4 regions of the Marinomonas rhizomae genome follow, and region 4 is predicted to be linked to each of the others. Evidence: predicted binding sites of a transcription regulator. Region 4 holds the regulator's gene; each other region holds the start of a gene.
The links. The regulator FNR, encoded in region 4, switches genes on or off when oxygen is low (the NO sensors DNR and NnrR bind a similar motif). The targets are predictions, from matches to a motif close to TTGATNTANATCAA.
Positions count from the first base shown of each region.

Region 1 (8,192 bases), 1.0 Mb from region 4:
TAACAAGTCCAAAAACAATGTTTTTCTTCACAGAAGATAAACTTGGAAAGATTAAATTAACCAGTCGATTAATGATAAAAGCAATAACACCACCAATTGGCGCAATACACAAAACGCACAAGGCAAAAGAAGAGAGCCAAGCTCCTATGAAGCCATCAGTAAAACCGATATTCTTCCACGTCATCAGTAAGGTTAAAAAACCACCAAAAGTAACAACCAAACCGAAAATCACACCAATTTTCTGAACATTTTTTGACATAGATCCTCTCGCAATGAATGATAGGGTTAACACAAGAATTGAAATTGACAAAGTCAACCATATGACTTTATGTTGACTTTGTCAACTATCTGGACTTTTTCCCATGACGTATTACGAATCAGAACTACAAACTCTTTTTATAAGCACCATCGGTGGATTAAAGACATCCATGAAGAACACCATGAAAAAGAATGGAATTCCCCTATCTCCTTTGTATTTTATGGTTTTGAAAAATATCCATGAAACAGAAAACTGCACAGCAAACTACCTTGCAGATATAACAGAAAGAGATAAAGGCCAAATCACTCGATTAATTCAAGATGTAGTGAACCAACAGCTGGTGGTTAAATCCCCTAATCCAAAGGATAAACGTAGCCAATTCCTACAGTTAACCGAAAAAGGTTTAAGCTTTTACTTACAATTAGCAGAAGCAGACCAAGCTATTTTAAAAGAAATGAGAACGGATGTTAGTGATCAAGAGCTAAAGGTTTTTTTAGATATTGGCGCCAAAATGCTCTCAAATTTAAACGCCATTAATCACAAAGTATAAAAGAAATGCTGACTAAATCTCTAATGCTAAATTGTCTAAAAAAGACCTCATTATCGCCTCTCGTCGTTTGCCTTCTAACCGTGCAGAGGGCGTATTCAGGCTTCCAGCAATACACAATAACTTATTATAAAAGTGATCAACTGAGTATAGGGAGTCATCAGGCTCTCGGGCTTCACAAAAAGGATCATCTGACGCATACAAAGCGCGATTAAGCGTACCACTTACTTGCATACAACGAGCGATACCGACAGCTCCCAATGCATCTAAACGATCTGCATCCTGCACTATCTTAGCTTCAAGCGTTTCCGCTTTAATATTGGCACTAAAACTATGAGCCTTAATAGAATGACGGATCGCGTCGAAATACTCACTTGAATAATGAATGGAGGCTAAAAACTCAATGGCTTTATCGCTCGCCAATGTCGAAGCCAAATGCCGTTCGGGATGGTTTTTGGGTAAAGATACACAATCGTGAAGCCAAGCGGCCGGAACGACCACTGCCAAATCAGCGTTTTCAGCTGAAGCAAGCTGCTTAGCAACTTTGACCACTCGCAAGATATGATTCAAATCATGGGCGGTATCAGCGTGGTCTTGAGCCTGTAAAAAAGCCCGACAGCGAGATTCAAACTCAGAAACAAAAGTTAAAGACATCGTTTTCCAAAATAACCTTAAATAGAAAAGCCTATCTTACACCTATGAAACAACACAATAAAAAGGCTTTGATTCGAAAACCAAAGCCTTTCCATATCCCCCTAGGTCAAAGTTTTAGAAGGTATAACCAACACTTGCCATAAAGGTAATAGGATCAATGTCAGCATCAAAAGTCCCTACCACTGTATGCACATCAGTATTGATATCCATGTACCAAAGAGAGGCGTTAGCAAACCAGTTTTCAGCAAAATTTACATCTATACCAACCTGAGCAGCTAAACCAAAAGAATTATCAAGGTCGACATCCGTATCCGCTAATGCCCCCTTACCTTTCTCATCAAAGAAGACGGTGTAATTCAAACCCGCGCCGATATAAGGACGGATTTGACTGTTCGCTTGGCCAAAGTAATATTGCGCCATGATAGATGGAGGTAAGTGCGACACTTCTGCAACATCCCCTAAACCTTTTGTAGAAACCTCATGAGTAAAAGGTGTCGCAGCGAGTAACTCTACACCCAATTGATCAGTCAACATGTAAGTAAGTGTCACACCCACTTGAGTATCATTATTCAGTTCTAATTCACCTGAACTGGCAACATCATCGCTGCTTTCATCTGGCATAACAGCCGCTAAGCCACCACGAACAAAAATATCACCGGCATTGTGCGCTAAAGCCATAGATGAACAAAGCGCAGAAACAAAGACAACAGGAAGTAAAGCTTTCATAATCGATTCCTTTTTTGATCAAATAAAATATCTGTGACAAAGAAGGTAACAGGATGAAAAATAAAATTATTAACCTAGATCAAAGTTTTGGGGCAACTCTAAAGGCAATATCAGCAATACCGAAGATAGATCAACAAAACAGTTATTATCTGAACAAATTACGTTCTCTCTATCTTGCTGATAAAAAAAGATTACCTTAGGAAAAGCTCACCGTAGACACATTAGTAAACCATTAAGAATAAATAAGTAAACTGTTTTACCATTCAACTAAAAATCGGTAAACTTTGCGAAAACTCTCATATGGAATCAATCAATATGCCGATACTTATTGCCGTCACCCTACTTTGGGCGTTTTCATTCAGCTTGATTGGGGTTTACCTAGCCGGGCAAGTCGATGCTTGGTTTTCTGTATTAATGCGAGTCGCACTTGCTACTATTGTATTTTTGCCTTTCCTCAAACTGCGTCAAATTGAAGCAAAAATCGCATTCAAACTAATGATCTGTGGTGCTTTACAACTTGGTATCATGTACGGGTTTTACTACCAATCGTTCTTATATTTATCAGTGCCAGAAGTTCTACTCTTTACCGTTATGACACCGCTATATGTCACGCTTATCAATGACATGCTAGATCGTCGTCTTAATGTAGGCTTTGCCATCAGCGCAATCTTGGCCATTTTAGGAGCTGTAGCTATCCGTTATCAAGGTATAGATGAAGGCTTTATTAAAGGATTACTGATCGTTCAAGGCGCTAATATTTGCTTTGCTTCAGGACAAGTTGGTTATAAACGCATTATTGCAAAAGAGCGCCCAGATCTGCCACAGCGCACTGTATTTGGATGGTTTTTCCTTGGAGCAATAGCGGTTGTTGTACCGTGTTACCTAGCATTAGGTAACCCAGATAAGCTCCCAACAACGACGCTACAATGGTCCATTTTGACCTATCTTGGCATCGTTGCTTCTGGGTTAGGCTATTTTGCTTGGAATAAAGGCGCAACCATGGTGAACATAGGTACTCTGGCCGTAGCCAATAATCTTCTTATTCCTGCAGGGATTATCGTCAATGTGGTTTTCTGGAACAGAGATGCCGACATTGTGCGTCTAGCCATTGGTGGCGGAATTATATTGTTGGCACTTTGGGTCAACGATAAATTCAACCAAAAGTATGCAGAAGCAAAAGTGCCCGCTTAGCCTAACTGTATTAGCTAACGCCCAGCTTCCACTGGGCGTTTATTACTTAAAAAATCATTTTAATAGCCAAGCTTGGAATTCTTTTTTCGCTTCTTTATCCGCTTTTTTAACCCAAAACTGGAACATATCAAGCTGAGTATTAGCAACTTTAGGCTTGTACATATTATCCGCTATCCAGATTCGAGCATCTTTGCGAGTTAACTCATCAGATTCGTTATACCAAAACTGCATCATGCCCAATGCCACATCTTCTGCCATTAGAATTGGCGCTCGAACCGGACCAGAATCAGAGCGCATACTGTCCAAAGTTTTGGTTGCCGTTACTTTTTCAATCTCAGAGACATAGTCACGGGTGTTTTGCAGCCCAGACTTAGTTGTTAAACTTTTCTTTTTGTAATCAACGTCCTGTCCGGTCACATCATCATAAATCGTAAATTGTGGATCTTTAGCATTGGCCTCAGCTTGTTTCTGATTAGATATATAAGGAGCTTTTAAGATCAAATACCCATTCTTCGTAAACTGCAAATCTAAGACAACTGGCTCTGATTGATACTCATGAGTATCGCCACCGCTGCGCAACAACTTATTAAAACGCACAACGATCTGATGCTGACCTTCGTCAAGATCCACTTTAAAGTCATTACCAAACTGACTAGCACTTTCAAGGTCTACATACATTATTTCAAAAGACCGCGGCACTTCAAACGAAGCCGCTATTGCTGGTAACGCAGTGAAACTGCCCAATAAAATCCCAAACGAAATAGCATAATTTCTTATTTTCATCGATTTTCCCTTACAACACGTAACAAAGCAAAAGTTGAATCTAGCATATAGTGCTGTTCAATTTACTAGGTTTACTGCGCGTCGAGGTCACTTACTCGATTTTGTCTTTTTTCATGACTTAAAACAGAGACATCGAACACAACTCGACAAAAAGCAGAGTCTCTACATACTTCTATGTAGCTTCATGATGACACTATTGCTGATTATTTTTTTATACAAAATCCTTTGATTCTATTAAAACAGGACATTTACATAAAAGTTATGCCAAACAAAATTGAAACTCAGCTGAGCCACAAACTCATTCTGCGCATAATTGAGTTATCCATCTTAACCTTAATTATTGATCTCACCTTGCGCCCTTTTTTTGTCACGCTACCTATCTACTTTACATGGATTGGTTTAGTGGATTTAGTAATGGTAACCGGCCTCTACGTCGTCATCCGTTGTAATGCTTTTCCTGCATTAGAGATTTATATCTCTTTATTCATTGCTATTATTATAATCCTCCCTTCTCTAGTTTTATCTGGTGGCGTCAACAGTCAGGTCGCTTATTTGCTACCCCTGTACCCTGTCATGGCCGCATTAATTGGGGGTTATAGAGAATCTCTTATTATCACCATTCTGCTAGTCATTGGGGTTATCTTAGCCACGATATTTAGCGAGCACTTCATTGACCTCACGGAAGAAGCGTATTCCAGCACAAAATCAATAGACAGAGGATTTTGGCTAGCTGCCTCTATTATTTTTAGTGGTGTATTTGGACGCTTTTTTCTCAAACGCTATTCAGAGCTCACTGAACAATTGAAAAATGAAAACATACAAGACCCTTTAACTGGTCTACTGAATCGGAGAGGTTTAAACCTCTATTTCAGCCAAGAACTAGATAATGCAGAGGTCTCAAACTTGGCATTGAGTCTCATACTGATTGACATTGACTATTTCAAAAAAGTAAACGATATGTACGGTCATGATATTGGTGACAGATGTTTGATCGAGATAGCCAACACCTTATCTCAAGCAATTAGAAAAACCGACATTATTGCTCGGTTTGGTGGAGAGGAATTCATCATTATTTTACCAAACACACAAGAAATTGAAGCCGAAGTAATAGCGGAAAAATTGAGAGTACTCATATCCGAGCAAAAATTCAGTGAATTTAAATTATCACTTAGCATTACCCAAGGACTCACACAGCGCCATAGCGATAATGATAATGCGCTGAAAATGATTAAGCGTGCAGACAAAGCACTCTATAAAGGCAAAGAACAAGGGCGAAATTGCATACAACGGTCTGAATAAACTATCCCTTATAGATATCCGGCTGCCATTTTTGCATAAAGGTTGCAGGTGAGCTCAACGATGTGTAGCCAAACTGTTGGTATAAGCTATGTGCATCCCTGGTGGCCAGTAGGATTCTTCTCAACCCCTGTAAAGAGGGATGATCATGGACTTCCTGCATAAGCCACTTAGACAAGCCTTTACCACGATGTGCTTCATCAATAAACACATCCGCCAAATACGCGAAGGTTGCCTGATCCGTTATCATTCTGGCAAAACCAACTTGTTTTCCTTCAGAGGAAAAAACACCAAAACATAATGAATTATCTAATGCCTTTTTAAAAGTTTCTTTAGGGATTCCTTCTGCCCAATACGTATTTGATATGTAACCATGAATAACATCAAAATCCATTTCTTCACGAGAACTACTAACCTGATAACCTGACACCATTTTAATCTCTCTTACGCCAACGACTGTATTTAGAATGTACGCCGCGTGTAAAAGCAGACGAATATTCCTCAAGAATGTCTACGCCATATAAAATAGCGACCACAATAATGGATAACTTTATCGCCACGTAAGAACCAACAATCGCAATACACACCCCGATTGCAGCCAATGTCCAAATCGTTGCCGCAGAGGTAACCCCTATAACAGCACCATCTTTAGATAACATAACACCAGCGCCCAGAAAACCAATCCCAGTAATTACCTGGCCAATAATTCGTGATGGGTCCGTTGTATCAGCAGCCACAAACATCGACGAAGCAATAAACACATACGTGCCTAATACAATTAATGCAGACGTTCGAATCCCTACTGGCTTACCTCTCAACTGTCGCTCTAAGCCGACAATAACGCCACAAAAAATAGCCGTAGCAATCGAACTCCAGCTAAAGGGAGTAATGGAAAATAACGATTCTAAATTCATACAAACTTTCTTAGGACAAACGCCATGACGAGAAGAATAAAACCTGATCAATAGGTTACTGAGTTTTTGCGATTAGTACAGTTTTTAGTCAGAGATACATACAAAAAAAGCAGGAAAGAGACGCGCAATAAAACAGAGATGTCTTCCATGACATCATATTAATTTCTTTAGATTAACAAGGGACAAGCACCCAAGAAATTATCGTATTCTCATAACCATCTTGACGTTTGTACTCACGATATCCGTTCGATCTGGCAGCACCAATAAGATATGCAGAGTCATCTAGTCTAATAGCGGTTGCAGTGCTGCCATCTTGGTATAGCTCTGTCATGTTAATGGTAGGAAAAAAGACACTACCAACAGCATGATCATCCGACGAACTTGCAATGACAAAGCCTTTATCAGTGGTGAACAAGGCTTTAGTACCTGTTTTTACAACACCATTGTCTCTGGGCAAAATATCATTAAGAATGGCACGAAACTCTACCGTAGAATCGAATACGATACCGATACCGCCAACCACTTCATTGCTTTTTTCAGGACTACGAATGGCGGCATTATAAATATAAGTATGTTCTCCACCGTAGCACTCGAAAGGCATGAATGGGGATACGCTATATGCGTAAATATCTTGCGAATGAAATACACTCTGTCCAGCAGAATTTGGCTCTATAATCTGCCCAATTTTGCGCTGATAAGTATCATCTGAAAAGGCGATATAACGCCCATCTTGATCATAAACGTATAAAGTATGATACACAGTATACAAGGAATGTATTTTTCCTAACGTCTGACGAATACTGTTTTCATCAACCTCAGGTGCTGATAACGCCGTTTGTAATGATGTGCTCAAGCTCCACCAGCGACAGTCATTTGCACGTTCATAAAGGTTACGATCCATAATGTCTACCGCCAAGCTGGCTTGCAAAATTATTGCATTCAGTTGACCTGAAATGATGGTAGAAAACAAAGACTCAATGGAGTTCGCAAACACATTATCAATGTCTCGACCAATCTTTTTGATGGCCTCTAATACCGGCATAAACTCTACTGCATCTTTGCGAGCTGCTGTAATAATGCCATTCAGAACAATCAACTCTAAATCATCATTGATAGAAATAGATTGGTAGCGGATATCAAAAAAATCTGCTGAAATAAGCCCAGCAAGATCAGCAATCAATGCTTGATGATCCTCTGTATCGCTTACACCCCGATCCATATTTTCTAATGCCAATAAAGACCCCATATGCCAGTTTTCAGGCCCTCTATAGCCTTGATAAGGCTGACCTTTGGCCATCACTTGAACGCTGTCTTTATTGTGAACCGACACCACTTTTGGCGCAGCGCTTATTGATAGATGAGTAGGAAAAACCTGCTGGTAACTTTGTGGGGCAAACAGCACATTTCCCGCGCCATTTAAGAGCAGAAAGTGATTCTCTTCCTTTTTAAATAAAAGATGCTTGGTAATTTCTTCCAGCTCATTTTGGAAGCGAAAACACAAAACAATAACACCAACAACACGATTTTCATCCATGGCCGCACTAGCATACAAAAGACTTGGTAGGGCTCCCTCAATCAAACTCGTTTGCCCGAAATACTCAACATAACGATCTGGGTATTTAATCGCTTGCTGAATTAGCTCATCCTGTACTTTGCCTCGTCGTGAAGGCTGACTGAGCTGAAACACCACCTCGCCATCAGGCGCAACAAGAAATGCATCTTGATAGACTGAGTAAATATCAATATAGGCTTGAAGCCTCTGCCTTAAAAAAACACTATCTTCTTCTTTTGTATCACTATTTTTTAAAAAATGGATGACATC
Region 1 covers NZ_CP073343.1:1,129,987-1,138,178, reverse strand. The annotation lists gene KDW99_RS05290 (DUF2798 domain-containing protein) at 1-259, opposite strand, end outside; gene KDW99_RS05285 (MarR family winged helix-turn-helix transcriptional regulator) at 363-809, shown strand; gene KDW99_RS05280 (HD domain-containing protein) at 822-1,460, opposite strand; gene KDW99_RS05275 (OmpW family outer membrane protein) at 1,575-2,186, opposite strand; gene KDW99_RS05270 (carboxylate/amino acid/amine transporter) at 2,502-3,377, shown strand; gene KDW99_RS05265 (YccT family protein) at 3,432-4,160, opposite strand; gene KDW99_RS05260 (GGDEF domain-containing protein) at 4,563-5,459, shown strand; gene KDW99_RS05255 (GNAT family N-acetyltransferase) at 5,461-5,889, opposite strand; gene KDW99_RS05250 (MgtC/SapB family protein) at 5,891-6,370, opposite strand; gene KDW99_RS05245 (cache domain-containing protein) at 6,543-8,192, opposite strand, start outside.
Region 1: a site for FNR is predicted at 2,256-2,269, ahead of KDW99_RS05275 (OmpW family outer membrane protein). Genes of this name have one in related genera too.

Region 2 (8,192 bases), 720 kb from region 4:
GCTAGGTTGTAAAATACTCTACTAACAGACGTGGAGCCATTCCTTGTAGCTAACTCCCATTCCCACAATTCTATTGACATCCATCCGTTTTTTTACATAGATTGCTCTATATAAAGAACAATCTGAAATGTACTATGAATGAACATGTTCTTGGCTCGTTGGGTTGAAATATACAAACGTAGCATATAACAAAGGCATGTTGTCAGAGTGGTTTTCCGCTGTGTTCCAAATTTGCCGCAGAATGCAGCATTATTTGCTAATTGGTGGTGAAACTGCTCTTCACACTGTCTATTACTTTAATTTTTTTAAAGTGGTTCCACCAACTTAGACCTAGGCCACAAAAAACAATTATTGATCCCATCAATACGAGTGCCGCAGTGTCATATCTTACAACAAATAATACAATTATAAGTATCATAAATAAGTGAATAAACATTAGTGGGTATACAACCCCAAGATGTATTTTTTCTAAAATTACTTCTATTTCTTTTAAATTTTTAACCTTCCAAAATTCAATGAAAAGCAAGCCAGCGCAAGTTATTAATATCCAGAAAATAATATAAACTGCTAGGTGGTCATAATATTTCTGAGCTAGTTGTGATTTAAGCTGATCCAATGCACCTGCTAACGATACAGTCCAAATTAAAAAAAACAACTTAGTAATAACAAAAATTGTGGCGTTGTACCTTTGAATAAATTGTTTAATTTTAGTTTGTATGCTCAAGTCTAAATTTCCATGTTTAGGATTTGGTGCCATAGCATATAACAGGCGCGTCAATAGGAAAAATAAAGTTTGGCTTGGCTCGCCTTGCTCCACATTAAAATCAACTATTTTTGTCCGCTTAAGCAGGCGCTAAATTAAGATTCTGATCTACATTACCTTAAAACAATTGAAGAGTATGGTCACATTGGATTAAGCACTTGTCAATCAAGGCCATCTCTTCCCATTCTCAGAACTAAGCTAACGCTAATTACTCATGACAGCATTAGCTGATGAGCTCGTTTCCACCCCTCAACCCACTCCATTTCCCATAATTTCATTGACATCCATCCGTTCTTTATATAGAACGTTCTATATAAAGAACAATTTGAGATGCACTATGAATAAACCTATTCTCGGTTCGTTAGGTCGAACTATACAAACGTTGCGTATGGCAAAGGGGCTGTCTTTGTCTCAGTTGGCGCTGGATGCTGGGCTGGCGAAGTCTAATTTGTCTCGTATTGAGCAGGGTGAGGGCAATCCAACGATAGAAACCATTTGGCGTTTGGCGGTTCAACTGGATGCTCCTTTTGGTGATCTTATTGCCAGTGTGGAGTCGCCACTGGGTGAAAACGGTGTGCAGGTTAGGTTGATCGATCAAAGTGAGGGGAATCCACGGGTCGATGTGTATTGGATGTCTTGTGCACCAAATACGGTTAAGCAGTCAGAGCCGCATATTGCTGGCACGACGGAAACCGTTACCTTGATCAGCGGAAAATTGTTGGCGGGTGAAAGTAATGATCTGCACGAATTAGAGATTGGCAAGGCGCATACGTTTGCGGCCGATGTTCCGCACTGTTATCAAACTGATGACTCATGGGCGACGTTAATGATGGTCATTACCTATGCGAAACAGTCTGATACTAAACAGGACGATGCCATACAGGAGGTACAGTCATGAATACAGCAACTCAAACTCTTGCAGGAACGCCTTGGAAACAAGGTGTAAAAGACGCGATTCCACTGCTAGGCGGTTACATTCCTGTGGCAATTTCGTTTGGTCTGATTTCCGTTCAGTCGGGTTTTAGTGTGTTAGAGACTATCCTGATTTCAGCCTTTATTTATGCAGGCGCGTCACAGTTTCTCTTTGTCGCTATGGCGGCTTCTGGCGCGCCGTTATGGTTTGTGGTCATCATGACACTGCTAATCAACGCTCGACATGTTGTTTATGGGCCAAATCTCTCTCCTTACTTAAACCAAGATAAAAAGTGGTTGCCACTAATGCATGGTTTGACCGATCAAATCTTTGCGCTGGCTCATGCTCGTTTACCTTTGCTTCCAGATCAGGCGCGTATCGGTTGGTACACAGGCGCAGCGGTGTTAGCCTGGTTAAGCTGGATTGCAGGAACCGCACTCGGAGCTATTGCGGGTGGAGAGTTGACGCAACGTTGGCCATTAATCAATGAGGTTTTGCCATTTGCACTACCAGCTCTGTTTTTCGTTTTAATTGTGCCGCGCTGTAATAATCGCTTGTGGACATTAACGATCGCTTTGTCTGCCGTTAGTGCTGTTATTTTGAAAGTGTTAGGTTACCCCAATGTCGCTATTCCGTTAGCGGCTTTGTGTGGTGCAGCTTTGTTTTATGCATTGAAAAATCAGCGCGATATGGGAGAGCGATAAGTATGGAAATGTCTATGTGGCTGGCGCTTGCTAGCATTGCCATTGGTACCTATTTAATTCGTCTTTTACCCTATGTTTGGATGAAGCGAAGCTTGGCGAAAAGACAAACGGAGGACGGCGTTGGCTCAATGCCAACTTGGTTAACCATTTTGGGGCCAACCATGATCGCAGCGATGTTTGGCACTTCTTTAGTGCCGACGCATTCTGGTTCCTTGTCTTGGTTCGCGACTGGCGTCGGGATACTGGTTACTTACGGTGTTTGGACGCGAACGCGATCCATGGGATTGCCTATTTTATTTGGGGTCGTGGCATTTGGAATGGTGACCTTGGTGTTTTAGTTCGTCGTTCAATGAGTGACAGTCATACTAAGTTCTGCATAATACCTTCGAAATTAGCTTTAATTTTTATTGGTATGGAAATAGAGTTGCGTTATCAAAGTTAGTCTAATACGAAGAAGGATTATAAAATGATTACGTTTAAAGGTGGTTGCCTGTGTCAGGCGGTTCGATATGAGACAACAGCGGAGCCGTTGAATCAGCGAGTGTGTCATTGTCATGAATGTCAAAAAGCTATCGGTGCGGCTTTTAATGCACGCGTGTTAATGCGTATTGATGATGTGTCTATCACTGGGTCGATAAATACCTATTATTCTTCTGAAACGCTTGAACGAGGGTCTTGTTCACATTGTGGTTCAAGTGTGTTTTCTCGACGAGCTTCTGCTGGTGTTATTGGGTTGACGGTCGGCAGTATGGATGATTCAACACTGTTTAAACCAGATATGCACTTTTGGGTGTCTTCTAAGCAGCCTTGGTTAGAATTAACCGATGGGCTTCCTCAGCACTTGGAAGCTCCGCCATCTAAAGGGTATTAAGCGTTTATTAGGTCTGGAATTTGGTCTGATTAGGCTAAATTCCAGTTTGCTTTGGGTGGCTTTTACTCCCTTTTGTCCAACTTCTACAGCAACGACCTAGAGAGTAAAAAAACATTCCTCTGGTTTTGCTCGTTCTTGTGAATTTTTTTATTTTCTGACTTTCTCGATTCTAAATGGCTTTGTAAGCCTTTAGCTCAGTCGTTCGCATGGATACTGATTTTTTACTACTTTGATTCAGGTGTAATAACTGCTCAAAACATTTTTTCCGATAGATAGCATCTTGCTTCCACTCCCTGTACATTGGTTGCTCGGTCTGTTTCTTTATTAAGATCAATATTGGCTACTTACAAAGCCTACCAGTGTTATTTCCTGCAATGTTAGCGTTCAAATAGGAGTGCTCGATGCAAGCTAAGTTTACCGTTCAAATCGATTCCTTTAAGAAAATTAGCAAGATTCCAAACGCGTGGTCTGACGAAGATTATCGTGCTCTTTTGAGCATTATGGATTTCGAGGATGACGTAGAGAAGATGGATGCGGCAGAGCTGCGCGAGATGTGCATGATGTCACTCAATGACCTTGGGCCTGCGGACGCCGCCAAGGCTGTAATGACGCATTTATTTCCAGAGTTGGCAGAAGGCAAAATAGACCAAGTCAGCCACGATATGGTGGATGATCGTTCATGGGAAGAGTATGCCGACTGTCTGCTACATGAGCGTTTCTTTAATGCGTATGGTTTATTGCGTGAAGCTTTTAATGGCATATTTGCGAACCCTACTGGTGTTGAGCTTGCGCTGACAGTAACCGCGGCTCATGCAGAAGATATGGCGATATTTGATGAATCGTTGCATTCATCCATTGTGCGTTTATTGGCGAATGGGCAAGGCGATGATGCGCTGATTAATCGTTTATACGAAGACCAAATCAAAGGCACACACTTCCCAGAAGCGCCGGGTCTTGTTTGGCAGCTTAAGCAAGTTGCAGACGAAGGTACAACACGCCAGTTTAGCTTGGTAAGTTCCTATTTCTGGATGGAGAACTTCGAGCAGGTGGAAAGCTTTGAAGCCGAATCTCATGCGGATGTAGAAGAATAACTTAGTGGCGTGAGTTGAATCGAGTGAGTTAAGACGACAAAAAGCGGATCAAATGATTCGCTTTTTTATTTTTCAAGGTTGGTAAACACGCCATATTTCGATTTAATCTCGTTCTGTTTATGAATGAAAGCACGTAATCACGAGGCTCAAAATGACCAATTCACCGATCCAAATCGTTTGTCAAAGCTGCAGAACAAAGAACCGTGTGCCGAAAGACAAGCTGGGTAATAAGCCTCTTTGTGGCAAGTGTAAAAAGCCTGTTCTCTCTATCAGTCCAATTATGGGCGGTGATAATAATTTTAAACGTTATATCACAGACAATGACTTACCTGTGGTTGTCGATTTTTGGGCATCTTGGTGCGGACCATGTCAGCAATTCGCGCCTATTTTCGAGCAAGTAGCCAGCGAGATGTCGACAAAAGCTTGTTTCTTGAAGTTAGATACTGAGCAGAACCAAACGACGGCTGGTGGTTATAATATTCGTTCTATTCCGACTTTGATGATCTTCCATCATGGCAAAGAAGTGGCTCGTTTATCTGGCGCTTTGCCAAAAGCACAGTTTCAACAATGGTTAGCGCAGAACTTGCCTGCTATCTAACATATGTTTGATATTAGTTAGGTATTAAACACTGGTGTCAAAATACATTTCTACAAACTTTTCGTATAGCACTTCTTCTGTTTCGCGTCTGTTTGGATCGGGTTTAACGCAGTCGATAGGGCAGACGGCGACACAGGTGGGTTGGTCGTAGTGACCAACGCACTCTGTGCATTTATCTGGATCAATGACATAAATCTTGGCGCCCATGGTGATGGCGTCGTTCGGACATTCTGGTTCGCACATGTCGCAGTTTATGCATCGATCATTGATTAATAGTGCCATTGCTTTGTCTCTATGCCGTCGCGCTGGCGTGAGGCTGGCGGGTGGTTTGTCCTTCCGATAGGTTTCTCATTAGGATCCCCATGGAAGCATCAATACCTGGCGGGCAAGGAATAGACACCACATGACCACTGCCTTTTGCTACGTCGATAGGGCGACCTTGTTTGTCATTTAGTTCGCTTAATGCAAAAGTGACATTGCCTTTTGGTGTCATCAGTTCCAATGAGTCGCCAACACTGAAGCGGTTCTTCACTTCAATAGTGAGTGAGTCTTCGTTGGTTGCAATGACTTCACCGACAAACTGCTGTTTGTCACTGATGGAATTACCTGTTTCATAGTTTTGTAGGTCCACATGACGATGGCGTTGCAAGAAGCCATCTGTGTAACCACGGTTTGCTAGGTTATCTAAGCTGCTCATGAGACTGGCATCAAAAGGGCGACCTGCGACGGCGTCATTAATGGCTTTGCGATAGATTTGTGCCGTTCTGGCGCAGTAATAAAAAGACTTTGTACGACCTTCCACTTTTAGAGAATGTACGCCCATTTTTACGAGTCGTTCAACGTGTTGAATGGCGCGTAAATCTTTAGAGTTCATGATGTAAGTGCCATGTTCGTCTTCAAACGCAGGCATATATTCGTCTGGACGACCGCGTTCTTGTAACAAAAATAGCTGATCTGTTGGTTCTTGGATTTGCACTGAAGCTGCACTGCTGGCAATGATCTGACCTGTTTCGTCTTGTGTTGCTTCGTGGGCGTTGTATTCCCATCGGCAGGCATTAGTGCAAGCGCCTTGGTTTGGGTCGCGTTTGTTCATGTAACCCGATAACAGGCAGCGGCCAGAGTAGGCCATACACAACGCACCATGAACGAAGACTTCCAACTCCATGTCGGGTACTTTCAAGCGAATTTCTTCGATCTCATCAAGAGACAATTCACGAGATAAAATGACGCGAGAAATACCTTGTTGTTGCCAGAATTTCACCGTGGCCCAATTGACCGCGTTGGCTTGTACGGACAGATGAATGGCTTGATCGGGAAAGGCTTCGCGAACCATCATTATTAAGCCTGGATCAGACATGATGAGCGCGTCTGGTTTGAGGTCAATAACTGGCGCTAGGTCTTGTAAGTAGGTTTTCAGTTTCGCGTTATGGGGCGCGATATTGCTGACAACATACAGCTTTTTACCCAGTTCATGGGCTTCATTAATACCAATGCCCAGCTTTTCTAAATCAAACTCGTTATTGCGTACTCTTAAAGAGTAGCGCGGTTGCCCTGCGTAAACAGCATCTGCGCCATAGGCGAAGGCATAACGTAGGTTTTTTAACGAACCTGCTGGGGAGAGCAATTCTGGCATGAGGATTTTTTCTTGAGACATGAGGTTCACCGATCGATCAAAACGGGCGGAGTTTACCTGCGTGTTAATTGAACTCAAGCTCTGAGGGCGGGATTAATCGTCTAATTAAGACCTGCTTGATCTAGGTCAAAATGCCTATCTGGAATGAGGTGTTTGGCGACTAATCAAACGAGCAAAACCCCCTCCCAACCTCCCCCTTGGCAGGGGGAGGAGCTAAGGGCATGTTCCAGTCCCTTCCCCTTATTAAGGGGAAGGTTAGGATGGGGTTGTTACTTTGTCGCAAATTCACTACCTCCCAGCCTTTTAGTGGGGGAGGGTTTGGCGGGCTTTATTTCCTCACTTTTGTTGATTAAAAATCGTACGCGGCAGAAAGGTAAACGCGACGACGTTCACCGACGAATGAACCAATTTTTTCGGTGAAGCCGCTGACAGCGTATTCTTTATCAAGCAAGTTTTTGATGTTTAGCTGGAATCGCCAATCTTGCCATCGTGTCTGCCATGACATGTCGTAGACGGTGTAAGGTTTTACGGTTTGACCCTGTCTGTTTATCTGGTCGCTAACGAAATCGGCTCCAAAGGCAATAGAGGAGTTTATGCTAGGGAAGTCGTATCGTGTCCACAAACCGAGTTGGTGATAAGGCGCGTTAGAAAAACGATCTCCGTCGGCGTATTGAATACCGTCGTTGGCTTCTTTTACGATGGCGTCATTGTAAGCGTAACTTAGATTGGCTACCCAGCGAGGGGTTATGTCTGCCATGATATCTAGCTCAACTCCTTGACTGCGAACTTTACCAAATGAAACCAGCAAGTTGCTATCATTTGGGTCTTCTTGCAGGATGTTTTCACGGGTGATGTGGTAAGCCGCTAGGTTTACGTTTAAACGGTTGTTAAACCAATAACTGCGAACACCGACTTCGATTTGTTGGCTTTTTTCTGGGTCAAATAAGCGGCCATCGGCTGATTTTTGTTGGTCTGCGGCGTCTTGTGGAACGAATCCGGTAGAGAACGACGTATAAGGTTTCCAGTTGTCATTGATTTTATACGTCGCACCAACTCGGCTGGAGTAGCCTGTGTCGTTGTAGTCTTGCTTGACGTTGTTGGATGTGTGGTCTTGGTATTCTTCTTCAAAGCGGTCAATGCGAGCGCCAGCGAGTAAGTCTAGTTGATTGGTTACTTTCCATTGATCTTGAACATACAAACCAATTTGATCCGTTGTTGTGGTTTCATCGGTTTTTAAGTGCATGGTGTAGCTATTAACATCATCTTGTCCGTAGATAGGGTTAGTTAGGCTAAGATTGGAAACGCCATCGGCTTTGTTTGCATAGCTGTATAGAAAGCTATTTTTCTGGTGGAAATAGTCGCTTCCGACTAGCAGAGTATGATCGCCTAATTCGGCGATTAAATTACCTGCAAGCGTAATGCCTTTGCGAGTACGGACTTGGTCACGATATTGTCGTTGCGTGGTATCTGCAGCGCCATCGCTATTGCTATCTATCAGTTTGTTTATTTCATGATATTTCTGGGCTTCGGTGTTTTCGAAGTAACGAACTGAGAGGTTGCTGTCCAGCCATGAGTTGATGCTGTGGTCTAGGCGAGTCTGAAAGACTTGTGCATCGAGC
Region 2 covers NZ_CP073343.1:1,430,571-1,438,762, forward strand. The annotation lists gene KDW99_RS06650 (hypothetical protein) at 1-12, shown strand, start outside; gene KDW99_RS06655 (hypothetical protein) at 257-817, opposite strand; gene KDW99_RS06660 (helix-turn-helix domain-containing protein) at 1,101-1,661, shown strand; gene KDW99_RS06665 (AzlC family ABC transporter permease) at 1,658-2,380, shown strand; gene KDW99_RS06670 (AzlD domain-containing protein) at 2,383-2,718, shown strand; gene KDW99_RS06675 (GFA family protein) at 2,847-3,251, shown strand; gene KDW99_RS06680 (hypothetical protein) at 3,653-4,342, shown strand; gene trxC (thioredoxin TrxC) at 4,494-4,940, shown strand; gene KDW99_RS06690 (YfhL family 4Fe-4S dicluster ferredoxin) at 4,965-5,222, opposite strand; gene trhP (prephenate-dependent tRNA uridine(34) hydroxylase TrhP) at 5,233-6,594, opposite strand; gene KDW99_RS06700 (TonB-dependent siderophore receptor) at 6,923-8,192, opposite strand, start outside.
Region 2: a site for FNR is predicted at 6,690-6,703, ahead of trhP (prephenate-dependent tRNA uridine(34) hydroxylase TrhP). Genes of this name have one in related genera too.

Region 3 (8,192 bases), 1.9 Mb from region 4:
AGACGATAAAATGGGCTTATTTAATATTGAGCAATCTGGATTGGGTTATCTAACATGGGCCTATGACGGTCAGCAATCCCGTAGTTATGGTCGGTTATTGGAAGCGTTCGGGAGGCACCAAGCTCGGCTTTATACGGATACTTCCTCCATGCTAAATGCGCTTTTAAAAGGCCAGATATTCATCGCTTATAATCTTGTCGGCGCCTATTCCTATCAGTGGTCGCAACAGTATGCATGGATTAAAACCATCATGCCGACAGATTATACGACGATCATAATGCGCACCGCATTTATTCCTCGTGATGCTCAGCAGCCGACATTGGCGAAGCGCTTCATTGATCTTTTATTGTCTCCAGAAGGGCAGCATGTACTTGCTAATCAATCAGGCATTACGCCAATAAGTGCAAAGGCTAAAGGTCCATATAGTCGAGATGAATTGAGTAAATTGCCACATGGAATTTTTCGTCCAATTCCTCTTGGCTTAGAATTGCTTATTCAAACAGACGATGCCAAAAAACAACTTATTTATCATGAATGGGACAATGCTATGTTTGCTGAGCCTAACAATCTTTCTCAATAGTTTTTATTTTTTTATGAAGTATTCAAGACCCATGAAAGGTTCATGAAAGGTTTCCTCGCTAGAGTGTTCTAAGCAATAACAAAACAAAAATAAGTTGGAGAATACTATGTTTAAAAAACTGCTTATAGCGAGTGCCTTGTGTGCGACTTTAATTAATAGCCCTGTTCAAGCGGCAGAACGTGTATCCATTGGAACTGGTGGAACGGGCGGCTTGTTTTATGTGATTGGCGCAGGGATTTCTGAAACTCTAAATAAACACATGGACAATACGACGGCACGAGCTGAAGTAACGGGTGCGTCTGTGGAAAACAATCACCGCGTTGCAGCGGGCCAAATGACAATGGGATTATCTTCTTCTTCAACTTTGTTTGAAGCAAAAAATGGCCAAGGCCCATTTAAAGTAAGCGGGCCTTTGGACGTGGCTGGTATTGCTTATTTATATCCAGCAGTGCTGCAGGTCGCAACGATTTCCGGAAAAGGAGTCGACTCCTTTGAAGGCTTGAAAGGCAAACGTGTCAGCATGGGGCCTCCAGGAAGTAATGCCGCGGTTTTAGCAACTCGTTTGTTACAGGAATATGGTGTCTTTGACGATATCACACCACGTTTTCTTTCTTATAACGAAGGGGTAAAAGCCTTGGTAAACGGCCAAGTTGATGCGACAGTGGTTTTGGCAGGTGCTCCGACTTCCTCTTTGATTGATCTCGACTCACAAACCGACATGAAATTGTTGTCGGCTGATATTAATAAACTCGATAGTTTGATCCAAAAATACCCTTTCTACCAAGCTTACTCTCTGCCTGCTGGAACCTACCCAGATCAAACCAAACAGGTTTTGATGATTAATGATCCTGCTATTTTGTTCACAAGCGGTAAAGAAGATCAGAGCAAAATTTACAACATCACCAAAGCGATTTTTTCTCATTTAGATGAGCTAGGTCAAATTCACCCACAGGCAAAAGCAATTTCGTTAGAAACCGCAAAACACACTCCTGTTGCATTGCACCCAGGCGCGAAAAAATATTATGACGAAGTAAGCGCAAACTAGGAGATCCATTATGTTGAACTCAGATTCCAGCAATGGCTTTCAAAGTTTGCTCCTTGAATCAAAATTCGCTGGTGGCAAGGAACGTCTAGCAGTCTCTTTATTGTTTAGTGTGATCGCCGCTGGAATCGCCGGTCTTGTGCTGTATGGTGCGTATTATGGAGGAATTACCGCGTTGCTATTGAGATCGTCGTTTTTCTCTTTAGTTGCGGGGGCTGCCATGCTGTTTTACGCGCTAAGATACAAGAGTGCCATGGGCCGTGGTGTGTTTTATCTATTGGCCCTATTGGCTCTAATTCCGGGGCCTTACTTGTGGCATTACTACATTGATATTGTCATGCGCGGCGCTATGTCGGTTGAGCAAGATAGGTTGATCTTTATTGTTCTGATTGTGGTGGTGTTTGTCTTTGTCCGTATTGCGGTAGGTAGGGCGTTGATTATTTTAATGACCCTCGCTTTTCTTTATGCGTATTTTGGCTATTTGATCCCTGGTAAATATGGTCATGGTGGCTATGATCTAAGCCGTCTGACGTCAACTCTGATGTTATCGACTGAAGGGGTTTATGGTGTGCCAATGGGGGTCGCCGTTGAGTATATTTTCCTATTCGGCTTGTTTGGTGCCATTTTAACTAAAATTGGTACGGGCGAGGTTTTTGTTGATTTGGCCCGTGGTTTGACTGGACGTGTACAAGGTGGCCCTGGCTTATCTGCGGCTTTGTCTAGCGCATTGCTTGGCTCCCTTAATGGCAGCGCTGTGGCCAACGTAGTGACCACAGGTACTTTTACTATTCCGTTGATGAAACGCGTGGGCTACAGCGCAAAACTGGCTGGAGCGATCGAAGCCGCTGCGTCTTCGGCGGGGCAAATTATGCCACCGGTTATGGGGGCTGCTGCTTTCTTGATGGCAGAAATGATTGGGATTCCTTATGCCGAAGTCGCAATGGCCGCCTTGGTTCCCGCACTTTTGTATATTTTGGCGTTGATGATTTCAGTACGCCTAGAAGCTGGACGCCTTAATTTAGAAAGGGATACCGAAGCGGGCTTACAATTGTTATTAAGAACGCTGAGAACAAAGAGCTATCTTTTGCTTCCGCTGGTGGTTTTGATCGGTCTAATGATTTCAGGTAAATCACCAACCCAAGCGGCCGTTATGGGGATCTTGGCTGGTTTGCTCGTTTGTCCTTGGAAAAAAGCCACTCGTATAAATGTGGTCGATTTGATTGCGGCTTGTAAGGAAACCTTGTCTTCGACGCTACCGATTGTAGCGGCTGTTGCAGCCGCTGGCGTGATTATCGGTATTCTGAATTTGACCGGTATGGGCTTGATGTTGTCTGGTTTGATTATTGAACTGGGTGATGGCAATTTATGGGCCGTCTTATTACTCACCGCATTGGCGTCTTTTGTTTTGGGTATGGGATTACCAACATCAGCGGCGTATTTGTTACTCGCGGTATTGGTTGCGCCTGCGATGACACAACTTGGTATGGAAACCCTGTCGGCGCACATGTTCATTTTCTACTTTGGTTTAGTGTCTGCCATTACTCCACCTGTTGCATTAGCAGCTTACGCGGCGGCGACAATTTCTGGTGCCGAACCGAATGAAACGGCCGTTGAATCCATGCGACTAGGTTTTGTTAAGCTTTTGGTTCCGTTCTTATTCGTGACCATGCCGGGGATTTTATTGATTGGGACAACGGCGAGTGTGATCGCAGCGATCTTGTTTGCTACCCTGGCAACAGCATCGATGAGCATCGGCTTTTCTGGCTGGTTACGTGAGAATTTATCTTGGGTAACTCGTTTACTATATGTTGTTGCCGCGGTACTTATTGCTTGGCCTGCGGCTGCTACGGACACTTCCTTGTTCGTGGTCAGTGCGCGAGTATTGGGTGTGGTGGTGTTTGCCGTTTTGCTTGTGAAAGCGAGCATGGGCGCGAAAACTGATACGCTTAAAGCGGCTAAAGTGTAACCATTATTGTCGTAATCTTTTACTGAATAATGCTAAAAAGCCCCACACTTAAAGTTGTAAAGTGTGGGGCTTTTTTATGCGAATAGTATTGCTCAAGGCAACCCTGTCATTAGCAGTTTAATTCCATAAGATGCGGTTAATACTGCAATAAAACCGATGCCGTACAGCAGCAAAAACCATTGCCACGATTTGAGTTTGGCGGCTTTTTCTTTCAGGCTTTTTAGAGACATTAGTAACCCTCCTGATAATCTTCCACCTTGCCTGCAAAAACACGGTAGCCCCATAAAGTATAAGCGCAGATCAATGGCACGAAGATGCAAATACCAGGCAGCAAGAAGAGCAAGCTACTGTCAGGCGATGCGGCTTCCATAAAGGTTAATTGTCTTGGTATTAGATAAGGGAACAAGCCGACCACAAGACCCGCGAAGCCTAATAAAAACAAGGTGGCAGCATACCAAAATGGTCGACTTTCATGGTGAACGGTTCCTGTGGCGTGACTGTTTAGATCTTTCCAAGCCAACAATGCAACCACTAAGGTGATGATAGGCAAGGGCGATAACCACAAGAAATTTAAGCCAGAGAACCAACGTTGACGAATGTCTACTTGGTTAGCCACCGTCCACAGGCTGACGATGACCATGGCTAAAATAGTGATTAGTAAAAGTCTTTTACCTAATTTTGCCGCGTGCTCTTGAATGCGGCCGCGACTTTTCATAAACAGATAGCAAGCGGCTAGCAAGGCATAACCTGCCATTACAGAAAAGCCTGTTAGGATAGAAAAGGGCGTTAGCCAGTGTAGGCTAGACAAGCTATCGACACCGACTGGTACGCCTTGAACAATCGATCCTAGTAACATGCCTTGGCAAAACGCAGCGATAGCCGAACCCGCACTAAAGGCGAAATCCCAATAAGGTCGAGACGTATCGGACTTAAACCGATACTCGAACGCCACACCACGAAAGATCAACGCAAACAGCATCAGCATAATAGGCAGATAAAAAGTCGAAGTAATGCCTGCATAAGCGGTGGGAAACGCCGCAAACAACACCACACCACCAAACACTAACCAAGTTTCGTTGCCATCCCAAACGTGTGAAATAGAACGCATTAAATGATCACGCTCGCCTTCTTGGTTAAACCAAGGGTAGAGAATGCCAATCCCTAGGTCGAAGCCATCGAGTAGCACGTACATAAAGATGGCAAAGCCTAAGACAAGGAAGTAGAAAAAAGCCAAATCCATCATTTATCTCCTTGTGCTTGTGAAGGTTGATCGTTTGCTTGCTGTTCTTTTAATTGCTGTTCTTTCGTTGTTAGCGATTTTACCCAAGCCAATGCATAGCCCGGCGCTTTCATGCCAATCAGTTGTTGTTCTAGCGCTTCCATTGATGGCGGCCCTTTCTTAATCAGCTTGCGCATGAAGTAGAGATAAACACCGATCAGCAGACTGTAAATGATGACAAACATGGTTAAGGTAAAGAGCACTCGTTCCGCTGGAAGTGGCGATACGATCTCGGACGTTCTAACCAGATTATAAACAATCCAAGGCTGGCGACCGATTTCGACCACATACCAACCTGCCAGTACCGCAATGACACCCATAGGGGTAAATAATGTTACGAGAGACAGAAACGCTTTGTTCTCATACAAGCGTCCTTTACGACGCAGTAGGAGGGCTAGCGCAGCAATGCCCATCATGCCAACTCCAATACCAACCATGACACGGAAAGACCAAAACACTAACGGCACATTCGGTCTGTCTTCAGGCGGTACCGCTTTTAGACCTTGCACCGTGCCATCCCAAGAGTGAGTTAGGATCAAGCTGCCTAGGTTTGGAATACCGACTTGATAATCGTTGGATTCGGTCTCCATGTTGGGCATAGCAAATAACAAGAGCGGAACGTTTTCTTCTTCGGCAGGCCAAATGCCTTCCATCGCTGCCAATTTAGTGGGCTGATGCTCTCTTACGTTTAAGCCATGCATATCGCCAATCCATGCTTGCAGCGGTGTTAACACCAAAGCAAACCACATGCACATAGATAAGCCTTTTTTAGCAAAAGGAATGTTTTTCTTTTTCAATAAATAATAGGCGCTGATGCCTGCTACCACGAAGGTTGCTGTAATTAATGACGCCACCACCATGTGAGTGAGGCGATAAGGCATGGATGGATTGAAGATCACCGCCATCCAGCTTTCTACTTCAAACTTGCCATCGATAATCTTGTAGCCCGTTGGTGTTTGCATCCATGAGTTCGCCACTATGATCCAAAACGCTGAAATCCAAGTACCTATCATAACGGTGACAGTGGCGAAGAAATGCAGCTTGCGACCAACGCGTTGCCAACCAAATAGCATGACGCCAAGGAAACCGGCTTCCATGAAGAAAGCGGTGAGCACTTCGTAAGCCATCAGCGGCCCAAGTACCGCGCCAGTAATCTCCGAAAATTTGGAGAAGTTGGTGCCAAATTCATAGGACAAAACGATGCCAGAAACCACCCCCATACCGAAGGTTATCGCAAAAGGTTTGATCCAGAATTTAGCCAATTGGAGGTAATAAGGATTATGTGTTTTTAGCCACATGCCTTCCCAAATGGCGATCAGTGTCGCCAAACCAATGGTGATACTAGGGAAAATAATATGAAAGCTCACCGTAAAGGCGAACTGTATGCGAGATAAAATGGCGACATCGAGGTCCATGGCAACTCCCGTTTAAAATAAGATGGACTTAGGAATTGTTCTTAACGCGTTGAGCACGCATTTGTTGCAACGCTAGAGGCAATAGGGCTAAGCCCACAATGCTAAAAAGCGCGATGATTTCGGTCATTAAAAAGCCAGCATTCATGATGTTTGTCCTGTCATTTGAAAATTGTTTGATTTAGATCAAGCTTGCTTTACCTATAGCAAGGGACAGGCCAACTATTAGTTAAATTTATACTGTTGATTTTAAAGGAAAAATTTTCGTCTTTGCGTGAAGTGTAAAAAAGGTTTACGATTTTCTCACTTTTAGGTGTAAACGAGGTTTACGATTTTGACACTTTCCCTGATGTTTGAAGTGGCCATGTTGGTGACCAGTGTGTGCGGCGTATTGGTCGCGGTCTGGTTATTGTGGCGAGCTAGAAAACAAAGTGATCTACAAGCTCTGGCAGGTTTTGCCATTATGATGGCGATTTGGTGCTTTGGGCATGTGGTCTTGTTCCAAGGCTACGAGCAAATTGGTATTCATATCATTCTGGCCAACCCGTTGATGCCGACCTTCTTCTTACATTTTGCGATTCGTTTTGTGAACTCTGGCTCGGTTAAAGAGCCTATGCTGGAACGCTTATATCAAGTAGTGCCTTGGTTTTATCTGACCAGTTTTGCTGTGGTATTACAAAGCTGGTGGATTGGCGCTGGAGATGCGATCAGTACGCTAGACACGCGTTCCTTTTTTATCTTTACCGAGGCGGGGACATGGAATCTTGCCTATACGGTGTTGATCGGCATCTTGGCTCATGGGGTGTTGTTGTTTGGTTGGTATCGACATTCTGGTAATAAGAAACGCTCCATTCTCGCCATGTTTGGCGTTGGCGCTTGGGGCTTGTTGTTAGCGACCAGTTTTGTGTTTCCTTCCTTTGGCATTAGCTGGTTTCCCTATCCCATGCTCTTACTGCCAACCTATTTGCTATTGTTGGTTTATGCGGTAGTTCGCTATCAAATTTTGTCGGTTAATGCCTTTGCCAATCGGGCCTTGCTTTGGGTTGCCATGATGTTGGTGATTCTCTGTGTGATCGCGGTCATCAGCGTGGTGTCTGGTCGTATTGGTTTGCAGGCGCTGGCCAATGTACCCAGTTGGCAACTCTGGTTGTATTCCTTGCTGATTTTGGTGGTTGCGGCGGTGATTTATCAGCCTCTAAGTCGTCTGGTTTCTCGGCTTATTTACCCCGGTGCTTTATTAAATGAAGCTGTGTTAGATACTTGGTCAACACAATTGAGAGAGGCTCGGGGTTGGGCAGAATTGACGAATGTTGGTGAGCAGTTACTTTCGCGACAAATAAGACAAAATGTAGCGATTCAATTGCAACATGGCGACTATCCGGTAAAAGGGCAGAATAACGCGTTGGCTATACAGGTGTCTCGATCGGAGTCTGATTGGCACTTTGTATTAATTGGTTGGGAAGATGCCAGCCCAGGTATGCGTCTTACGGCGGAAGTGTTTGCGTCTTTATTCACGACCAGCTGCGGTTTGTTGGAAAGGTCGTTGGCCTTGGCGGTGGCGGAACGAAAACGCATGGATGAACAGCATTTGGTTGAGTTAGGCAGCTTGTCAGCAGCAATGGCCCACGAGTTGCGTAATCCGCTCAATATTATTTCCATGGCCGCTTATGACGCGCCTGTGGATACGCGCCAGCATATACAGACTCAGCTTAAGCGAGCCGACCGTTTAGTGAGCGACATGTTGGTGTATTCAGGTGGGTTGTCATTGCAAATTGTTGCCACGCCATTGCGATCATTGGTTGCAAGCGTATTGGCACAAGCTCAGCTTGAAGGCGTGAGTTATGAGCTTGATATAGAGGAAACGCTGGAGCTGGAGGCAGACTCGCAACGGTTGCAGCAGGTGTTCATCAACC
Region 3 covers NZ_CP073343.1:4,068,967-4,077,158, reverse strand. The annotation lists gene KDW99_RS19100 (ABC transporter substrate-binding protein) at 1-580, shown strand, start outside; gene KDW99_RS19095 (TAXI family TRAP transporter solute-binding subunit) at 687-1,625, shown strand; gene KDW99_RS19090 (TRAP transporter permease) at 1,636-3,588, shown strand; gene KDW99_RS19085 (hypothetical protein) at 3,681-3,818, opposite strand; gene cydB (cytochrome d ubiquinol oxidase subunit II) at 3,818-4,831, opposite strand; gene KDW99_RS19075 (cytochrome ubiquinol oxidase subunit I) at 4,828-6,282, opposite strand; gene KDW99_RS19070 (sensor histidine kinase) at 6,614-8,192, shown strand, end outside.
Region 3: a site for FNR is predicted at 6,456-6,469, ahead of KDW99_RS19075 (cytochrome ubiquinol oxidase subunit I). Genes of this name have one in related genera too.

Region 4 (8,192 bases):
TTTTACGGGTCATGGCTTGCCCGCTTCAATTGGTGCTTTGCCTGTTATGCAAACTTTTTTTGATGCTGCAGATGATGTTATCAGTGTGAATGAATTAGCTGCGCGTATTAATAAAATTCTTGTTAGCATTTTACCTGATTATATGTTTTGTGCGGGTTATCTAATCTTAATGACACAACGAGGTAACATCACTTATTGGGGCGGAGGTATGCCTAATGCTCTTATTAGACGGGTCAGTGGGGAGCTTGATTACTTACAATCTAGCCATATGCCGTTAGGTATCCTTTCGGTGAGGGAGTTTGAGGCCGATCTGCAGAGTAATCACTTAGCTAAGGGGGATACGTTAGTTATTGTGTCTGATGGGGTTTTGGAACTAAAGAACTGCCGTGATGAGATGCTTGGTGAAGATCAAGTTAAAACGCTCATCTCATGTGTATACGGCGAAGAAAATTTAATAGTTGCACAACAAAATATAGAAATAAAACTCGCTGATTATCAGGGAGAATCAGAGCAACTAGATGATATAACTCTTGTTGCCCTAAGAAGTTCTTGCTTGCCATCATGATATGCAAGCAAGGTATTCAGGCTTCAGGCTAAGATTTTTTACCGCTTTTTTTCTTGTTATTGCTCTTTGACTTCGTTTTAGGTTGAGCTTTTGGGAATGGGCGCTTTTCAGGCTCTGTGCGGAGCACCAAGAATAAATCAGTTACTACTTCTGGAATTTGCGCAATGCATGAAGCGGTTAGTTTTTCACTTTGGCGGATTTGCACAACTTCTTCATCATCAAACAAATCTGAAGCAACCATAATAGGCAGAAGCAGCTCAGCAACAACTTCTTCTTTTTCAGCCTCAAACCAGTGACTTTCTGTCATAAATACGCCTTCCATAAAACCGGTGGCCCATTCTTGCAGTTCACTGAGTTCTTCCGGTGATGAACCCATTTCAAGCTCACAAGGCACCATAAAGCCATCTTCGGATTCTAACTCTTTTTGAATATCAACAAAAAGACGAGATAGGTACTGAAGAATTTGCTTTTCTTGTTTTTCATTCTCGAATTGCGGTGTTTCTTCAAAAATAACGGGTAGCCATTTATCTTCCGCTGTCAAAGCAGGGCAAATAGATAGTGCGGTCAAGAAGCCATGAGCCATAACGAAGTTCTGGCATTCTTCATGAACTTGATCCGACTCCAAAAAATTTTCTAACGTCTCTAACTCAAGATCATCAAGAGGTTGGTGTGCCATGCAAATGTTTCCCTAATACAAATTAAGTGAGTGATTCTAGCTAAAAGAAGGCGAAAAATCGATGCAGAAAGTGCTGTGTTAAGGGATAATTCGCAAATGAATTTAAAGACGCTCACACTTTCACGTTTAGGCTACTCTGAATATCGCCCTTTGCAAGAGGAGGCGATCGATGCCTTATGCGCAGGACAGGACGTTTTACTTGCTGCACCTACTGGCGGCGGTAAGTCTTTGGCCTATCAAGCCGCTGGATTGATGCGAAATGGTGTTGCCGTCATTGTCAGTCCGTTGCTGTCTCTTATGTCCCAGCAGGTACAAGAGTTGAACAAAAAAGGCATTAGAGCCAAGTTCCTGAACTCTACTTTGAACCCTGGAGAACAAGATGACTTGGTTTGGGCTTTGCGACATCAGCATATTGACTTACTGTATTTATCTCCAGAAAAACTGGTTCAACCATCGGTTATAGGTTTTCTTCACAGCTTTGATATTTCACTATTCGCTATTGATGAAGCCCATTGCATTTCACAGTGGGGGAGTTTTTTTCGACCAGAGTACAGTCAACTTGGGCAACTAAAATCTTCATTTCCTGACGTTCCTATTATTGCTCTAACTGGCACCGTTGATCAAAAAACCATGACAACGATTCAAGGGTCATTGCAACTTAACAATTGCTTAGTATTGCGCAATAGCTTCGACCGCACCAATATTAAAATTCAAATTGCGCAAAAAAGAAAAGCCAAGCAACAAATTTTGTATTTTTTGCATCATGAGGTCCCCGGTGAAACTGGCATAATTTATTGTCGCTCACGAAAAAAAACCGAAGAGCTTGCCTTTTGGTTAAGCGATCTTGGCTTGCCAAGTTTGAGCTACCATGCCGCCATGTTAGAAGAGGACAAACAGAAGAATCATAAGATTTTTTCTGAGCAACTAGGCACGATTATGGTGGCGACCACCGCATATGGAATGGGGATTGATGTTGCCCATGTCAGGTTTGTGGTTCATTTAGATTTGCCTAGCAGTCCAGAGTCCTATTTTCAGGAAGTGGGACGTGCAGGGCGTGATGGAAAACCGGCTAAATCTCTTTTACTCTACGGCTTACAAGATATGCTGCAAGCGCAACAATTGGCAGCTCTGCAGCCTTTATCTGCAGAAAGCGAGCTACAGCATTTGAGCAGTTTATTTCGTATTTTAGAAGGACGAGGCTGTAGAAGGCAAAATTTGCTAGCGCATTTTGATGAAAGTATTCCAGCTTGCCAGCATTGTGATAGGTGTCTATCAAGCAAGTCTGAACAAAATATGACGACGGCTAGCCAAAAGCTTTTGTCTTTGATTTACCACACTAAAGGGCTACAACCTTTTTCACTGCTTATTCAAGTTTTGCTAGGTAAAAAAACCAAATCTGTTTCTGCTATTAGCGCTCAATCGCTGGCTTTATTTGGTAAAGGAAAAGAGCTGAGTGAAGTTCAGTGGAAATCGGTTATTAGGCATTTAATTGCTTATGATTACATTACACTTGGTCCTTCAAGTATTTTTACTGTACAAATCAACGAGAAATCACGAAGCGTACTGCAAGGGAAAAACCAAATTATTATCCCTAGTGAACACTATTACCCGACTCTTCAAGAAGAGCAGCTTGCAGTAGACAGTCTTAATTGGCATAAGGTTTTGGCTTGGAAGTACAGTCATGACAAAACAGATCTTAGTGAAACTCAGCTTAGGTTAATTTGTTTACATAAACCAAAATCTGTCGCTTCGTTAAGCCGTCTAACTGGCTTATCAAAAGATAAAGTGGCAGATTTTGCTGATACACTCATTAAACTCATCCATGATGTTGATCCCGAAGAGGCTGACACTCTATGCCCTTAAGTTCGCAGCAGACAAACGTAAGTCATGAAGAAGATGTGTTGAGCCTCGTTATTCAAAAGGCAAATGAGTGTTTTGATAAAGCGGATGCTTTTTTTGGCAATAAATTTAAACGCTCAACGTGTAATTTGAAGCAAAGAGGTCGGGCAGCAGGTACCGCCCACTTGCAAAAAAATGAACTGCGTTTTAATCATTTTATGTACCATCAAAACCCTGTTGAGTTCTTAGATACTGTTGTCCCTCATGAAGTTGCACACATCATCGTTTTTCAGATCTATGGCAATACGGTAAAACCTCATGGCAAGGAGTGGAAAGCGGTTATGCTTAAAGTATATGGAATTTCACCTAGCAGAACCCATTCTTTTGAGGTGCCCCCTCAAAAGCAATCTTATGAATACCATTGCGCCTGTCAAAAACATCAATTTACTAAACAACGTCATACAAGAGCCCAAAGAGGCGTTGAGTACATCTGCAAAGGTTGTCGTTCCACATTACAATTTGTTAGCAAAAATAAGTAATATTCTTAAAAGTATCGCTAAAAAATGATTTTTTATGCACTTTTGCCTTATAACCTCCATTTTTGATGCGATAGATACATCCTTATAGTAATATAGACGCGTTTTGTTTACAGCGTGTATATGATGGATTTATCTAATCGACCTAAAGAAAAATTAGAGCTTAATAAGCTCCAAAAACGCCTTCGCAGATTAACGGGCCAAGCTATTGCTGATTTCAATATGATTGAGGATGGCGATAAAGTTATGGTGTGTTTATCAGGAGGTAAAGATTCTTATACTATGCTTGAGATTTTGCGAAATCTGCAGGCAAGTGCACCGATAAGCTTCAGTATTATTGCTGTGAATCTAGACCAAAAGCAACCTGGCTTTCCGGAGCATATTTTACCTGCATACCTAGAAGAGCTTGGTGTGGATTTTCACATTCTAGAACGAGATACTTACAGCATTGTAAAAGAAATCGTTCCTGAAGGGAAAACGACATGTGGGTTGTGTTCACGCCTACGCCGTGGTTCTTTATATGGTTTTGCTGAAGAAATTGGGGCCACCAAAATTGCCCTTGGTCACCACCGAGATGACATTTTGGAGACGTTATTTTTAAACATGTTTTTTGGTGGGAAACTAAAATCCATGCCGCCTAAATTGTTGAGTGACGACGGAAAGCACGTTGTTATTCGACCATTGGCTTACTGCAAAGAAGAAGATATTGAAGCGTTTGCGACAATGAAGGAATATCCAATCATTCCATGCAATCTTTGTGGTTCACAAGAAAATTTACAAAGACAAGTCGTGAAAGACATGTTGCAAAAGTGGGAGAAGGAGTTTCCTGGGAGAACAGAAACCATGTTCTCTGCTATGCAAAACATTGTTCCCTCACACTTAGCAGACACAAACTTATTTGACTTTAAAGGCTTAAAGCAGGAACCTGCGGCTTTTGACCGATTAAATATTATTTCACTATAGGATCGTATAAAGATGTATTTCACTCATAAAGCCTTGCTTCTTACTGCTGGAATTCTAGGGTCATCATTGGTTAGTGCATCAACAGCTACTGTTGCTTTAACAAATGAAACCGTAAAAGGTGATGCGAATTTTGATATGGGGACATATGGTGTAGATGCCGGCTTTTCTTATGATAAAGACGAGAGTATCTCTACAGGATATATTGGTTTGGGTATAGAAGATTCTGACCCTACTGGCCCTTTACAGGTTGGTCTTGGTGCTCGTATATATGGAATAGACACAGATTTAAAAAATGATAGCGATATTTCGGTTGCAATTGCATTAGGTGGTTGGTATCGCTATACAATACCAGAAGCAAATCGCTTAAGTATCTTTGGTTCCCTCTACTATGCTCCAGAATCTCTTTCTTTAACTAACTTAAATCATATGTATGTTTATGAAGTTCGTGCCGAATATATGACTATGAAAAATGCACGGGCATTCGTAAGCTATGGTAAAACAAGAATTGTATATGATAATGCGGCCGGTACACGGAAAGAGGCAAATAACGGATTTGCTGTCGGTGCAACTGTAGAATTTTAATCTATTTAATAAATAAAAAAAGGTGGCTTAAGCCACCTTTTTTATTTAACCGATAAAGATATCAGTCACCATCATACGCACATAAACTGAATACTGGTATATCACTGTCTCTCAACTTCTGGCTTCCACCTAGATCAGGTAAATCTATAATGGCTGCCACTTCTTTAATATTTGCACCTTGGCTCGTTAATAGCTTGATAGCGGCTAATAGAGTGCCGCCAGTAGCGATCAAGTCATCAAACAATAGCACTTCATCACCGGCTTTCACTGCGCCTTCTTGAATTTCTAGCTCAGCTTCACCATATTCTAGAGCGTATTTCTGCGAGATAGTCTTACCAGGAAGTTTGCCTTTTTTGCGTACTAAAATCAGTGGTTTTTGTAGCTCGTAAGCGAGCACGGCTGCGATCAAAAAGCCGCGAGCATCAATACAGGCTATATGAGTGATATCCGTTGCAATATAACGATGTACGTAAGCATCTACAACCATTCTCATGCCTTTAGGATCGCTAAAAATAGGGGTGATATCCCTAAAGCTAATGCCTTCTTTTGGCCAGTCTTCTATTGTTTGAATTAGTGATTTAACGTAAAAATCGTCGTAGAGCATTACAGTATAGCCTCATTTTATGATTCAAATGCGCGCGATTTTACCACAATCACTAGCAACCCCAACGATTTTTTGAATTTCTGGGAAATCAATTATCTCAATTTCCTTACCCTCAACATGTATAAGCTCATTTTTCTGGAAGCGAGTAATAACACGACTGACCGTTTCTACAGCAAGACCTAGGTAATTACCAATTTCACCACGAGACATAGATAGACGAAAAGAGCTTGCTGAGTACCCACGTTTTTTGAATCGGTTAGATAGATTTAATAAAAAAGAAGCTACTTTTTCATCTGCATTCTTTTTTCCTAACAAAACCATCATTTGTTGATCATCTGATATTTTACGACTCATCACTTTAAATAGTTGGTGCTTTAACGATGGGATCTGTGAGGACAACTCTTCAAGATGGCTAAATGGAATCTCGCATACCGTGGTTGTTTCTAATGCTTTTGCTGAGACAGGGTAAACATTGGAGTCAATACCACTCAGACCTACCAATTCACTAGGACAGTAAAAGCCAGTGATTTGCTCTTCTCCAACTGACGTAATGTTAAAGGTTTTTAGAGTTCCTGAGCGCACTGCGTAAACAGAATTAAACGCTTCACCTTGTCGAAACAAAAACTCCCCCTTCTTAAGGGGTTTTTTTCGTTCAATAATCTGGTCTAATCTATTGATATCCTCATCCGCCAACGCAATTGGCAGGCAAAGAGCGCTCAAGCTACAGTTTTGACATTGTGAGGTAAGCGTACTGTTGAACCGTGATTGTGTGTGTGTCATTGACATGTTTATCTCCCTGATCCCGACTTATATGACTTTTGAATATTTTATAGTGCCGTTAAGATATTTATCAAAAGCCATACAAATACAGCGAATTAATAATCTACCACGCTCTGTAACCTGAATAGTGGTCTGCATTCCACTAAGATTAATTTCTAGCATCCCATCTTCCAGTATAGGAGCAAGAGCTTCAACCTCATCAGAAAAATAGTCAAAGAAGTGAATATTATACTTTTTCTCAATGACGGCTGTGTTAAGTTCAAATTGTGAGATTAGCGTCATTATAACCTGATGTCGAATTCTATCATCAAGATTACTAATATACCCTTTAGCGATGGCTAATTGTCCCTTTTCAATACTTGCTCTATAAGCGGATAAATCGGTATGGTTTTGAATGTAAACTCCATTTAAATCGCTTATGGCAGAGACGCCAAATGCAACCAAATCTGTACCTGCATGAGTTGTATAGCCTTGAAAGTTACGCTGTAGCTTACCTTGCTTCTGCGCAATTGCTAAGCTGTCGGTCGGTTTGGCGAAATGATCCATGCCGATATAATCATATCCGGCTGAAATCAGGTACTCGATACTCATTTTTAGAAGGTCTAACTTCATGCTGGATATCGGCAAACTGTCATCTGAAATTCGTCGCTGGGCGCGGAATCGATCAGGTAAGTGGGCATAGTTAAAAAGAGAAATTCGCTCTGGAGACAGTTCAACCACATGAGCCAATGTCTCTTTAAAGCCTTCAATAGATTGATAAGGTAAGCCATAAATCAGATCGAAATTAATCGATTTGATGCCCAGATCGCGAGAATATTCGACAAGGTCGGACACCATTTCAATAGGCTGTACGCGGTGAATGGCTTCTTGAACTTTTGTATCAAAATCCTGAACACCAATACTGATCCGATTAATGCCTTTTTCAGTTAATAATTTTAGTTTAGATCGGCTAATTTCTCTTGGGTCAATTTCGATGCTGTAATCTTGTGTCCCGTCATTAATTAAATTAAAATTTTGCTGAATATTATCAAACAAGACATCAATTAACGCCTCAGTCAGAAAAGTCGGCGTGCCACCACCAAAATGTAACTGTGTTACTTCTTTTGTATGATCCAGCATGAGACTACGTAATCTCATCTCTTCACCTAGTAGTTCTACGTACTCTGCGCCTTTTTCGTACTGTTTGGTGACAATTTTATTGCATGCACAGTAGTAACAAAGGTGAGCGCAAAACGGAATATGAAAATACAGGCTAAGGGGAGCCTCAGAAGGCATTAACATCTTATCAATCAGTGCAATTTTACTGATGCCAGAGTCAAACTGAGGCGCTGTCGGATAAGAAGTATAGCGGGGCCCGGATAAATCGTACTTAGCGATAAGTGAAGAATCCCAAATCATGATGCGTTCCTATTAAAATTTCTAATAGGAGTTTACCCTTTAGTGACAGAGTATTAGCTGACACAGATCAATACTTAGCAAACTGCAGGAAAAACCTTGCATTGCTTTAGTGCCAATAGGCTTTTAGCAAGGTACTAACTAAGGTTCCAATCTGTTTTAATAGAATTTTTTGAAATTATAAATATGAAATCTTTTCCTTTTTATCTTGCTCACGGCGCTGGTGCGGGACATAACAATACTTTTTTAAAG
Region 4 covers NZ_CP073343.1:2,151,526-2,159,717, forward strand. The annotation lists gene KDW99_RS10205 (fused response regulator/phosphatase) at 1-565, shown strand, start outside; gene KDW99_RS10210 (UPF0149 family protein) at 594-1,241, opposite strand; gene KDW99_RS10215 (RecQ family ATP-dependent DNA helicase) at 1,338-3,104, shown strand; gene KDW99_RS10220 (SprT family zinc-dependent metalloprotease) at 3,095-3,619, shown strand; gene ttcA (tRNA 2-thiocytidine(32) synthetase TtcA) at 3,740-4,579, shown strand; gene KDW99_RS10230 (YfaZ family outer membrane protein) at 4,592-5,161, shown strand; gene KDW99_RS10235 (adenine phosphoribosyltransferase) at 5,223-5,765, opposite strand; gene fnr (fumarate/nitrate reduction transcriptional regulator Fnr) at 5,790-6,551, opposite strand; gene hemN (oxygen-independent coproporphyrinogen III oxidase) at 6,573-7,943, opposite strand; gene KDW99_RS10250 (alpha/beta family hydrolase) at 8,127-8,192, shown strand, end outside.